3 regions of the Desulfobacca acetoxidans DSM 11109 genome follow, and region 2 is predicted to be linked to each of the others. Evidence: riboswitches for the same ligand, from Rfam matches in the RefSeq annotation. Region 2 holds a riboswitch; each other region holds the start of a gene.
What was found. Region 2 has a riboswitch for cobalamin ahead of DESAC_RS16370 (hypothetical protein). Riboswitches for the same ligand answer to the same signal wherever they lie in the genome.
Positions count from the first base shown of each region.

Region 1: linked by a shared signal. The riboswitch ahead of DESAC_RS11110 (DUF2162 domain-containing protein) and the one ahead of DESAC_RS16370 (hypothetical protein) in region 2 are both predicted to bind cobalamin.
Region 3: linked by a shared signal. The riboswitch ahead of DESAC_RS11115 (TonB-dependent receptor plug domain-containing protein) and the one ahead of DESAC_RS16370 (hypothetical protein) in region 2 are both predicted to bind cobalamin.

Region 1 covers NC_015388.1:2,481,217-2,485,268, forward strand. The annotation lists gene DESAC_RS11095 (cobaltochelatase subunit CobN) at 1-1,061, opposite strand, end outside; gene DESAC_RS11100 (DUF2149 domain-containing protein) at 1,048-1,386, opposite strand; gene DESAC_RS11105 (MotA/TolQ/ExbB proton channel family protein) at 1,355-1,960, opposite strand; gene DESAC_RS11110 (DUF2162 domain-containing protein) at 1,957-2,724, opposite strand; cobalamin riboswitch at 2,887-3,075, opposite strand; gene DESAC_RS11115 (TonB-dependent receptor plug domain-containing protein) at 3,367-4,052, opposite strand, start outside.
Region 2 covers NC_015388.1:902,420-906,471, reverse strand. The annotation lists gene DESAC_RS03830 (hypothetical protein) at 305-1,060, opposite strand; gene DESAC_RS03825 (hypothetical protein) at 1,184-2,059, opposite strand; gene DESAC_RS16370 (hypothetical protein) at 2,166-2,774, opposite strand; cyclic di-GMP riboswitch class I at 2,831-2,906, opposite strand; cobalamin riboswitch at 3,082-3,258, opposite strand; gene DESAC_RS03815 (hypothetical protein) at 3,813-4,052, opposite strand, start outside.
Region 3 covers NC_015388.1:2,485,491-2,489,542, forward strand. The annotation lists gene DESAC_RS11115 (TonB-dependent receptor plug domain-containing protein) at 1-1,411, opposite strand, end outside; cobalamin riboswitch at 1,627-1,814, opposite strand; gene cobJ (precorrin-3B C(17)-methyltransferase) at 1,887-2,654, opposite strand; gene DESAC_RS11125 (cobalt-precorrin 5A hydrolase) at 2,651-3,724, opposite strand; gene cobM (precorrin-4 C(11)-methyltransferase) at 3,681-4,052, opposite strand, start outside.

The DNA.
Region 1 (4,052 bases), 1.6 Mb from region 2:
CGCTTCTCTTTGGAAGCGATCACCGTCGGTTGAATAATCCCGGCCATCTCCGGGTTGGCTATCTGGAAGGCGCGCTCAAAGATATCCAGGCCGACGGCGGACTGCTCCCACTCCTGTCGACTGCGGCCATAGAGGGAAATAGCATCGATCAAGGGGATATTAAGCCTGGTCAACAGCGGAATCATAATTTGCGGGTTGATGCCGATCTTCATCCCCTGGGCTATCACCAGCCGCACCCGGCTTTTTAAGGGGCTGCCGCCTGGGGCAAAGAACTTCGCCATCACCTCTTCCAGCGGTCGGCCATAGATCGGCAGGACATTAAAACCGGCCTCCTCCAGGCTGCGGATGACGGCATGCAGGGGCTTGGCCTGACCTCCATCAATCGAATTTTTATAAAAAACCACCCCGATCCAGGGACGGCCATCCCGGTAGGCATAGGCCTTTTTATAGGCCTCAAAATCGGCAAAGACCTTGCGGGTTCTGTATTCATAGATACCACTTTCGGGATTTTGCACCACCTCATCCCGGAAAGAGACCTCAAAACCAAGTTCCTGTTTAAGGCTGTAGAGAATAAGATTCTTAATATTTTCCAGGCCACCTTGGGAAAAATAGGCCACCATCTTCTTATCGGCCCTGATCCCCATCTTTTTCTGGTCATCGTCATAGGTGCCGCCGCCGACGTAATAGACCTTGATTCCCTTTTTTATAGCTGCTTCCAGTTCTGGTTTCACCGCCTCGATGAGGTTGTGTCCCATGATCCAGACTAAGATCAGACGGGATTCTTTCAAGGGCAGCAGATTCTTCTCCCGGATACCTGAGGTGGGATAGACATGGAATTCCACCTTTTGCCTTAAGTTCGGATAATCCTGATAGACCGCCTTTACCGCTTCAGTGGCGACCTTGGAAGAGATGTCGCCCAACAGCAGGCTGACCTTCACCTTGGCGGCAACGGCTGATCCCGGAAAAATGAAGAGCCAAAACAGGAGGCAACTTAGAGCCAGGATGAACCGCCGCCATGACTTCAATGTTCCATCGGCTGCAGCCGCCTTATTCCGGGACATACACCACCCTGCCGTCTTTAAGCTGATAGGCCGTTCCCAGACGGACGCCTTCGCCGCTAAGTTTCTTGTCTGTCACCTTTCTAACCTTGATTTCCTTACCACTTTTGGTAATAATCTCCATCTGGCCATCGGCGTTCTTCTTGGTGATGGTCACCTCGGATTTGGGGTTTACCAGGTCCAGCATGTTATAAGCCATAAACAGGGCGATCATCATGCTGACGATAAAGGCGACGCTGGCGTCAAACAGGTTGGCCACTCCGGAGATGGGGTCTTCCAGGGGTTCGTCGTATCTATCAAACCGCCGCGGTCTTCTTAATAAACTCATCTTCCTCTCCCGCCCGGATATCCGACCTCTGGGCCTTGGCCTGCCGGAGCCGCAATTCCGTCAGATATTCCATCTCCCGCATGTCGGCCCGCACCCACTTTTCTTTTATCAGCGACATGAGATAGGCCGCCACCCCGCAGGCCAGACCGACAACGGTGGCAGTAAAGGCCGTGACCATGCTTCCCGCCATTTTTGGCATGTCTCCCTGGGCCAGGGCCGCCAGGGAAATGCCCATGGGAATCAAGGTCCCCATTAAACCCACGGCCGGGCCCACCCGAATAGCAAACCTGACCTTATCTAGACCCTTAATTAGCTCAAGTTCGAACTCCTGGAGGTGCTTTTCCAACTCAAGATCGAGGTTGGCTGATAGAGTCAAAACCTCGGAGTCCAACATGGTTCGATAGCGCCGTAACCCGACCGATCTTCCCTGCCGCCGGTCAATATATTCCCGCAGAAAACCGCCGGCAGATATCACGATCCAAAAAGTAAGCAGAATAAGTCCAACTACTACCGGATAAAACAGAGCTGAGGCAATAACGTAGAGAAACGTCTCAAGACCCGCTAGAATATTCATTCACCAACCTCGCGTCGTTTATTCATCAGGAAGCCGACCAACAAGGCGGCCAGGAGTAGGAAAAAAACGCCGATATGTTCAACCAGGACCAAGTTGCCTCCCTCCGTGGCAAACGATTGATAGATGCTTTTGGCCGCCTCAATATGGGCCGGAAGAAAAAGAGAACTCAGAAAATACAGGCCTATGGCCAACATGCTTAAACCGAGGCCGATCCTCTGATTTAACCGGGTTGATCTCAGGGTGAAAAGTTTGAGGCCCAGATAAATCAGCAGCGACAAGATGATAAACGTTGCACCCAATCCCAGCCCCACCACCCATGCAGGCAACTTGATCACCTGTAAGGCCGCCCAGGTGGAAAAGGTTATGGCCGTCAGGCAGACGGGACAGGGAAGAAGAAGGAATAAGGTTGGTGGCCGGGCCGACCGGGTGGCAGTCGGGTGGGCTGGTTGACGGCAGCCGGCGTGCACCCCACACCCGGAATCTGATCCTGCCCAGCTGTGGATGAGATATAAGCCCCAGACCATCATGCCTAAGGCCATGGCAATATGGACATATGGTCCTTTTCGCACCAGCGGCGTCAGGATCTTGATCAAACTTTCGCAAAACCCTGCAGCTAACAGAAAGGTTCCCAGATACAATAAGAGCGTCAAAACCAGACCCCGCCAACCCACCTGCCCCAGTCCCAGTCCGAAGCCGACCTTTACCACAAAGACGCTCAGACTGAATAACATGCCGCCGATCCACAAGATCAGGTTTAGATCCATCGTCTATCCCTCTGTCCTGAGAGATTCAATTTCTCAGGCCAAAAAAAAACCTTGAGCCCAAAATGGACCCAAGGATTGCACCCAGCTTGCTTTGTCCTTAGGCTAAGCCGTGTCGGTTTTCCATCCCGAGCGGCCGCGTTATCCCCAATCACACGTTGGGCAATACATATTGATTTACAGGCAGGTCTTCTGATTCCCGGATCATCCTTATTCCTGCACCTTCCCACCCGGCTTCAGCACGGGCAGTGGTATCTCGCAGGTATCGTCCCCGGTTACAGCGGCGGGACCATGCCGGACTTGCACCGGCTTCCCTTTTAAGCCCCGAAGGGCGCCTGTAATATGACCCTATTAAGTCAGAAAAAAGTTTCTGGTTGGTTACGGAACCTTGTTGTAAAAACCTTCCGGCGGGTCTGAAACCCGCTCCTCCGTATTGGCCTGCCGGTGCTGCAGTGCTGTAGGGCAGGAAAGCGAAAGGCATCCCGCCTTCTAAAATTCACCGGCACCAATTTTCATGCTTCGCCGGTAACCCGTTGGTAATGAGCATTACCTTGGCTAACTTTAAAATTCCCCTCCGAATCTGTCAAGGAGAAAATAGGTATCGGCCTGTGACTCCAACAGTAGATAACCACCGGGTAGCGGTCATTAAAATCTCAGCGTTATCTGACTCCAGATGGTCCGGCCCGGCGAGGGGTAGTAATAAAAGTATTCCCGATCGAGCATGTTATCCACCGACAGGGAGAGGTCCATATACTTCACCGGGGTAAAGATTATCTTGGAATTCAGAGTGAAATAGGGATCGTAGGAACCGTAGACATTGTTGTATTGATCGCTGTTGTCGTCCCTGCTTATCAATTTGCTGACATAGTGTCCCGAGAGAAATCCCTTGACTTTCCAATAGGTAGCCGTAATCCCAAAGTTGAATTGCTGTCGGGGAGTGTAGGTGATCTTTTTACCCACTGATTCCGGATTAAAAGGATTCTCGTTGATCCGGGCATCTAATAGGGTGGTATTGCCGAAAACCTCCAGCCAGGACCAGAGCTTCTGGGTAATCTCCAGCTCAACCCCTCTAATGGTCGCCTTACCGGCGTTCTTATAAATCTGGGTTTTGCCGGTGATGTCTGCAGGATCGGTCACCCGATAAATCAAATCATCAACGTAATTTTCAAAGTAGGTCGCGGTAAAGACCATCCCTTCCAGCGGTTTCATGGTGGTGCCAATCTCCCACGAGGTAGCAGTTTCCGGGATCAGATCGGGATTGCCCTTGTATAGGGTACCGCTGCTGGCTAGCCACGTGCGGTAAAGTTCATAAATATTTGGAGCCCGAAAGG
Region 2 (4,052 bases):
AGGACGACATTATTTATTTTTTAATGCAATTCCCGCCTGAATGCTCGGTTGATATTGCTCAATATTGAGACATTATTGCTTTTCCTTGGGACGCCTATTTTGATGGTTTCATCAAATCTCGAAAGGCGCAACTGCACCCTGATAAAAAGCGACCAATCAGAGCTGGGGTCTTCATTCGGTTCCCAAGCCGGAGCTTGGGAACCAGGTCTACATTGAGATAAAAACGCGGGGGTGAGGGTTAACCCAAGAGGGGCAAGGGTTAGGAAGAGGTGCTAATGATTCGGGCTTATCCGGGAAAATATAGTCACTGACCGGCCACCCACTCCCGGCGTCTTCTCATTCCCGCCAGACGCAGCAGGCCGGTGCTTAGCAGCAGCACCGCGCCGGGAATCGGGACTGGCGCCGTCGCCGCGGCGTAAGGCCCCACGGGCTGGCCTATACCGTCGCCGCCGCCGAAAAAACTGTCCAGATCATCGTCCCAGCCCCACAGATCGATGCTGCCGTTGCTCAGGGTCCGGGCCGACATGCCCCAATTGGAGAAGGTCATGTTATTGCCGATGATATTGTCGCCGTCATCCTCCACCCAGTAAGACCAGAAACCGTTATACCAGCCTTCGAAATAGAGATCATCGGCGTCGGCGGCATGGCCGGTCTCGTCGGCGCCGTTGACGTAGGCAAAACCGCCGTCATTGTCCAGATCGTAGCCGATGCCGAACAGGGTCTTGTCGCCGCCAAACCCGCTCCAGGTGGTCAACTGGGCCCCTAACCGGCTGTCCGCTCCGGTAGTGGTGTAAACCACCGCGCCATTATTGGAAGAGCGTATATCGCAGGCCCCGGCGATGGCGGTCATCATATCTTCTCCCGAGGCCTCGCCGTCCCAGCGGTAGCCCCACACCAGGGCGTTTTCCATACGGGGGTCAAACCATTGGACCACCAGCGCCGCCCGATTGGAGCCGCTGCCAACCCAAAAGTCAATATCATTAAAGGTGAATGATTGCGCCGGACCCGCGGCCATGGCCACGGCCAGCAAGACCAGGATAATGCTCAAGTACTTTTTCATCTCCTTCGATCCTCTACTCATACCTCTTATGGTTATTGCCAACATTTTTCAAACCAGGGTCGGGAGACCCGGCCCCTGAATATTTCTTTAAGAAAAACTATGGTATTGGCGATAATTATGGGCTTATTTTCTCCGGCGCTGCCCCAACAGGCGGAAAAGCCCGCTTCCCAGCAGCAACACCGCCCCGGGAACGGGGACAGGGGCTACATCGGCAAATCCGTCGATTTCGGCCAGCTTGGTGCTGCTGGAGGATTCGACCTTGATGTATCGAATCCACTCAAAGCCCGATGCAGCGAGATCATAGCCGGTCCCTCCCGCCGAACCGGCATAAAGGTCGATGACATCCGCCACCGAGAGGCCAACGAAATCCTCGGTGGGATTCAGCGCCGGATTAACGGGTTTTGTCCAGTCGAGCTCGGCCCCCCAGGCGTCGTTCTCCCGGTCCCAGGCAAAGGCCTGGGTGGGATAGGTAGTGGTGTCGAAGTACGGTCCCGTCGAATACGTGTACCAGGGGCCTTCCAGGTACTGGGCCACACTCACAATGCCCGGGTCCGACCAACCGGTTCCTGAGGCAACGTAGTAGGTCTCCATGTTCGTTGTGGGACCCACCATGCCCGTTCCCCAGTAGAGGTCGTTTCCAAAAACGATGAAGTCGATCCCGTAGGGGTTCAGGGGGTCATTGGTGATGTTGTGGTCGAAGGTAACCGTGATCTGGGCTTGCGCGCCGATCGTGGTAATGAGCTTATTCCCCTCCGGATCGGTGTTCCAGGAGGGATAGACCATGGAGCAGGCCATATTCTTCCCGCCCACATCGGAACCCTTGATCCAGGTGGTGGGCTTGCCGAGCGCCGCGCTGGGATCGCTGTACAGTGATCCGGGGCCGAAAGTACCGGTGGCGCTTACCACTTCCGTGGCAAAAGGGCTCGCTAAGGCAGGAGCAGCCACCATCACCCCCGCCAGAACCAATAGAACAAACAAAAAAAACTGCCCTTGTTTCATCGCACTCTCCTTGCAGAATTTACCCGGTGATCACACTGCTCCGGCGCCGCCCGTCGTCCGGAAGACCGAAGTCGGCAGGCGGCGCCATAGATCAGGTTATCCCCGTTTAGCTCCTGCCGCGCCGTATGCCGATCAGGCGCAGCAAGCCGGACCCTAGCAGCAACACCGCCCCGGGGAGGGGGACAGGGGCAGCTTCCCGGACCAGCCAACTGCTGACAGTCGCAATAGCCGCAGTTTCACCATACCACTGGCCGGTCAATCCGGTTAGATAAGTTGGCACACCATTAGCCCAATAAAAATCGGCTCCTACGGAAGTGCCTGATTCCGTCATGGAAAGAATTTCCGGATACCCTGCCTGGCTGCGAGTCTGTCCCACCAAAGAGACCAGATAAGCCACCGCGTCAAAATCGGCCTGATTTTGTGTTTCCCCAAGAGGCATGCCGGCTGCCACGCACAAACCCTCGGCTTCGGCCACAGTGGCATACCGGAATCCTTCGAAATCTCCACCGACGCCAAACTGGGTGTTCACATAGCTGCGGCATTTGCCAAGCGAGGCCGATAGATCCAGCCATTCCCATCCGGTGTCGGTATCCAGGGTGATGGCATCATCGCCAAAAACCGCGTCATCTTTTACCACTAAGGTGGCATGGACTCCGGAAAAGCTGAAGAGGGACAAGACAAAAAGCGCCAGGCAGGTAAAGAAAAGTTTTTTCATAAGTTCTCTCCTCAAAAAATGTGTTCATTCAATGGACAAAAAAAACCGGGCTGTCTGGTGGCAACCCGGCCGTCTCTGCTGAGACCCGCGGCTTTCCGGCCCCCGGTCGCCCGGGGTGTGGCTTCTTCACGACGTAACCATTTTTGGATCAGGCGGTGCCTTCGCTTACATCATGCCATGCTGCTTTACTCCGGCTGAGAGTTGACCGAAAAAAACCCGATTCCGCGGGAATCGGGGCCTTGCCTCATTCTGGCATCTACCATCTCTATAAGGCCCTCGGACCCGTTCCGCGAGGTCTGCATTGGACCATATCCCTATGAAACTGCCAGGTCTTCTGGCTCACGGATCGACCTACCAACCGCGCCTTCCCATGGGAGCTGCACTACCCCACAGTGGCTCACCTGCGGCCTTCGTCCCCGTTCACAGCGGCGCGCCCGCCTGGGATTCACACCCAGTTCCCTTGGCCAGTCATGGTGTTATCGTTCCTTGATTCACACCCTTCCCGGGGTCCGCTCGGCGACCCACCGGGGATCACTCTGTGGCTTCACCTCCTTTCTGGAAAATTCGGCGCCCCGAGACAACCTCCATTGCCATCCCACGATCCCGGGCGCCCCCTTGACTGGCCGAAAACGCTGGAAAAACAACTTTCAGCCATCAATTCACAATTGCAATCATATTAAAAATCTCAGTTAGAGACTTGGGCAATATTGCTCAATGTTGAGATAATTTTGCTCTTTATCTGTCCTCTTTCTCAATGTCCGGTGATAATGTCTTCCTGCCTCGCCACCAAAGGGGGACTTAAAAAGCTCACCTTCCCAGCGCCTGTGGGAGGTTCCCCCTTTCCCCCCTTTTCTCAAGGGGGGGGCAGGGGGGATTGTAATATTTTCCTTTACCCCTACCTTTGTAATTTAACAACATTGAGGTCAGGGTGAGGGGTGAATCAGATATTGTGGGCATCGATAGACTTCCGCCGCGCCAACAAAGACCTGTTCGGTTAATGACAGGATAATCCGTCTTTCCCCCTGATCACGGCCACAATCAGTGACTCCGGCGCCGCCGCGCCGCAGCCAGGCGACAAAGACCGGCGCCCAGGAGCAGCACCGCGCCGGGGAGGGGAACTGGCGCAGCATCCAACGTAATCACCCAGGCTTCCGTCTTCCCAGCAGGATTGGACCCTTTTCCGGCAATCGTGAGGCCATCCGCAGAGACGCCAAGGGCTTCTGTTAACCCCCATCCGGTCGTGTCGACGCCGGCCGCGATCAACAATTCTTCAATGCT
Region 3 (4,052 bases), 1.6 Mb from region 2:
TATTTCGGTCCTGGCCGCCGCTCATTTGGGTGAGTGTCGATACCGCATCAGGGTAACGCCAATTGTTCACCGAATACGTCTTGCTGTTCGACCAGCCGCTATTATAAGAGATGCCGCCCACCAACTGCTGTTTCTGGCCGATGGCCTGGTCCACCTGCAATTCGGCTATCCAGTTCTGGCTTGGGGAGAAAGAGGAGGTTCCAGGCCCCCCGCTGAAAGTGGTCAGTGGGTTGGAGGAACTGGGGGAAGCGCTCCAATTAGTCGGTTGATTCAGCAGCCCCCCGTGAAACTTGATCCTCGTGGTTTCAGTAAGCTGATTATCGGAGGTCAGATTATACACCTGGGTTTGATCGCGCCCGTCGCCGTTCAGGAAGGCTCCTTCCTGGAGATTCTTAAATTGGGTGTTGGTACCAGACAGACCCACAGTTCCTCTGACCACTGAGCTGCCGGTGGCGGTATCGCGCAGATAGGAATGGTACATATCATAGCCATAGTCGTTCCAGCTCTGCAGGGTGCTGAACTCAACCCTATGGCCCGGGGCGATATCCCAACTTATCTTGCCGTTCATACTGTAATCATTCCAGTTATAATCACCGGTATCTCCAATAATGTTGGTGGGGGTGCCGGTGGTCGTATGAGTAGGTTGCCAGCCCACCACCTGGGTGGCCGGGGTCCCCGTGCTGGCCGTTTTGGTCACCAGGCTGGAGGGGTAGCCGGCGGAGATGCGATAATTAAATCCCGCCTGAACACTCACTTTATTCCAGAGGCGGTCCCCCACTCCGAGGTAGTAGGTCCAGGAATCGTAGGTGCCATAGCCGCCCTGGGCTACACATTCCAGTTTCTTCGGGGTCTTGGTAATGATATTGATGACCCCGCCCATGGCGTTGCCCCCATACAAGGCGGAAAATGGTCCCCGGACTACCTCTATGCGTTCGATATTTTCCACCGGCATACTGCTCCAGGCCACGCCGTTGCTGTAGGCGTTGGCAATGTTCTGGCCGTCCAGCAGAACCAAGGTGCGTTTCTGGCCCTCCGCCGGGAAACCGCGCAGATTCACGTTGGTCATACTATCTCCATAGATTCGGCGCCGATTATCGACTGCTCCGGGAACCTGGGCCAAGGCTTCGTCCACCGTCTTGATGTTCTGTTTCCTTAGGTCGTCCTTGGTGATAACGGTAATACTGGCCGGAACATCGTCGGGGTTGCGTTCGGTCCTGGTAGCCGTCACGACAACCTTATCGATGCCATGGACTTTTTCTGCATCCTCCAAGATTTTTGCCTGGGTATCCACAGTAGTCCGGCCAACAGTGGCCTCTTCCTCCGGCAACGATACTTTCCGGTCCCACTCCTGAGCAGACCCAATCCCAGACGACACCACTAAGACTACCAGAACAGACAACCAACATTTCATTGTTCTTTCCCCTTTCATGATTTCTCAAGCGTAGTTGTTGCCACCATCAACATCTTATTTGCCCCTTACCCTGTTCTTCTTCATTGATGGACCAAAAAAAATCCTTGAGTCCTTATGGACCCAAGGATTGCACCCAGTTTAGCTTGTTCCTCAGGTTGGCTGGAAAGATTTACCTATCTCTCGCCCCTCAGCCGGTCTCAATACGACGTTAAAACGCGGCATCTCGGTTACAGGCAGGTCTTCTGGCTCCCGGATCATTCTCTTCCCTACGCCTTCCCATCTTCATTGCCCAAGACAGTGGCATACTGTAGGATTCGTCCCCGGTTACAGCGGCGGGACCGTGCCGGATTTGCACCGGCTTCCCTATTAAGCCCCTCAGGGCTCCTGTAACTTTAACAACAAAATGTCTTTGGAGAGGCACCCCTCCCTTCCGAATAGTTAAGTATTACCCGCCTTTAATCCCGGCCTAGAACGTCTATTGGTCCCCCACCTGATATTTGGCGAGATAGCCTCGCGGCGTAACCAGGTAGGGACCGTATTGGAAACTTTGGGAATTGCCCACTATAATGATGGTTTGCATATCCACCGGCTGTTTCGGGAGATGCTCCAGAGTGGTCACGATGATTTCCTCTCCCGCGCGCCTGGCCCGCCTTACCAGACCCACGGGGGTGAGAGGTTCCCGATAGCGGAGGACAAGCTCCACCACCGCTTTCAACTGCCAATCCCGTTTCTTGCTTTTGGGATTGTAGAGGACGATGACAAAATCACCCTGAGCCGCTGCCTCAACCCTTCGCTGGATAATTTCCCAGGGGGTGAGGAGGTCGCTCAGCGAGATGGCGGCAAAATCGTGCATCAGAGGGGCTCCTAAAAGCGCGGCTCCCGCCGTTAGGGCCGGGATGCCAGGAATCACCTCGAGAGAAAAGTCCAACTCGTCGTTGCTATCAACCTGGCCCACTTTAAGGCCCTGCACGGCACAGAGTTCCAAGACCAAACCGGCCATACCATAGATACCCGCATCCCCGCCGGATACCAGGGCCACCCACTGGCCGGCTCGGGCCCGGTCGATGGCGGCCTGGCAGCGTTTGACTTCACCCTGCATCCCGGTAGCCACCACTTCCTGGTGGGTCAGGAGAGAGGTTATCAAGGTGATGTAGGTCTGATAACCCACCACCACCCGAGCAGCCTTTAGGGCCTCTTGGGCCTTAGGGGCCAGATATTCTACTGCTCCCGGTCCCAGACTCACGATGGCCAGATGGCCCGGGCTACTGCCACGGTGACGTTGGCACTCTTGTGTTTGGGTATTAGGAGTTCCCCCTGTCCCGCCTTCAGGGCTGCGGCTTCGCTGACGCTCTTCGCACCCACGTGGCGGGTCACCTGTGCTGACGGATGCGGCACCGGCACGTGTTCCAGTTCCTCTGCGGTATACCATAACAATTCCACTTCCAGCCGACGGGCCGCTTCCTTGAGCCCCGGCTCGTCTTTTTTTGCGGCGATGGTGGCCAACGCCTTCAGGGAAAGAAGTGAAAGCCCGGCCTGCCGGAAAACCTCCTGAATATGATCCAGTATTTCCAATGATGGAGTGCCCCTGTGGCAGCCCACCCCGGCAATCAGGCTCCTGGGACGCAGCCGCAGCCATCCAGTTGGCCAAGACCGCTCCCGGCAACCCACATACACCGTGGGTTGGGGGCTACCAGCCAGTGCAGCTTCCAAGGCGGCTTCCCGGTGAAAAAGATGAGGATACCCTGCCAGAACCGTGGCCAAGCGGTCCTCGGGGTCCACCAATCGCACGGGTTTGCCGGCCAGGAGAGCCATGGACACCTCCTTAACCCCGGTTGGATTTTCGATGATCAACCCAGCTTGGGCAGCCAAAAGATCCAAAGCAGGAAGCCCCTGGATATCTGTGGCAGTAGTGATTACCGGAGTACCGCCGAGAGTTGCGGCCACCCGACAGGCCAGCTCATTGGCCCCCCCGAGATGGCCGGAAAGAAGGCTCACCGCAAATCGGCCCTCCTGGTCTAACACTACCACCGCAGGGTCGCGGTCTTTGCCCTGAAGAAGAGGAGCTACTTGTCGTACTACGATCCCGGCAGCCATAATGCATACCAGATCGCGATCATTGGTGAAGGCCTCGGCAAAGACGTCAGTCAGCCTGTCAAAAGTATGTTCCCCGGCTGTTGCCCAAGAGGCCGGAAGCCAACATTCAGTGCCTTCCAGGGTCTGACAGAGACGCCGGGCCAGACGAACTCCGGCGGGCGTCAGGGCAACCACTCTAATCGGCCGCATCCCGGTAGCCATGAGCAAAGGTTTTGTCATAGAGACGTGAGCACACCTGAAGACGATCCTTCGAAGTAGCCAAGGCCGGGCCTATTAAGATCAAGGCCTGGCGGTTGATGCCGGCTGCACGGACTTTGGGTATAATATCGGCCAGGGTGCTCCGGATAAGACGCTCATCCGGCCAACTTACCCGGTAGGCTACTACTACCGGTGTCTCCGGACCGTAAGCGTCGGCCAGCTGCTCTACCACCCGGTCTAGAAGCTGGACGCTGAGATAAATCACCAGGGTGGCGCCGTGCCCCGCCAGCGACCGGAGGTTTTCCCGCGGCGGAACCGGGGTCCGGCCCTCCGCCCGCGTGAGAATGAC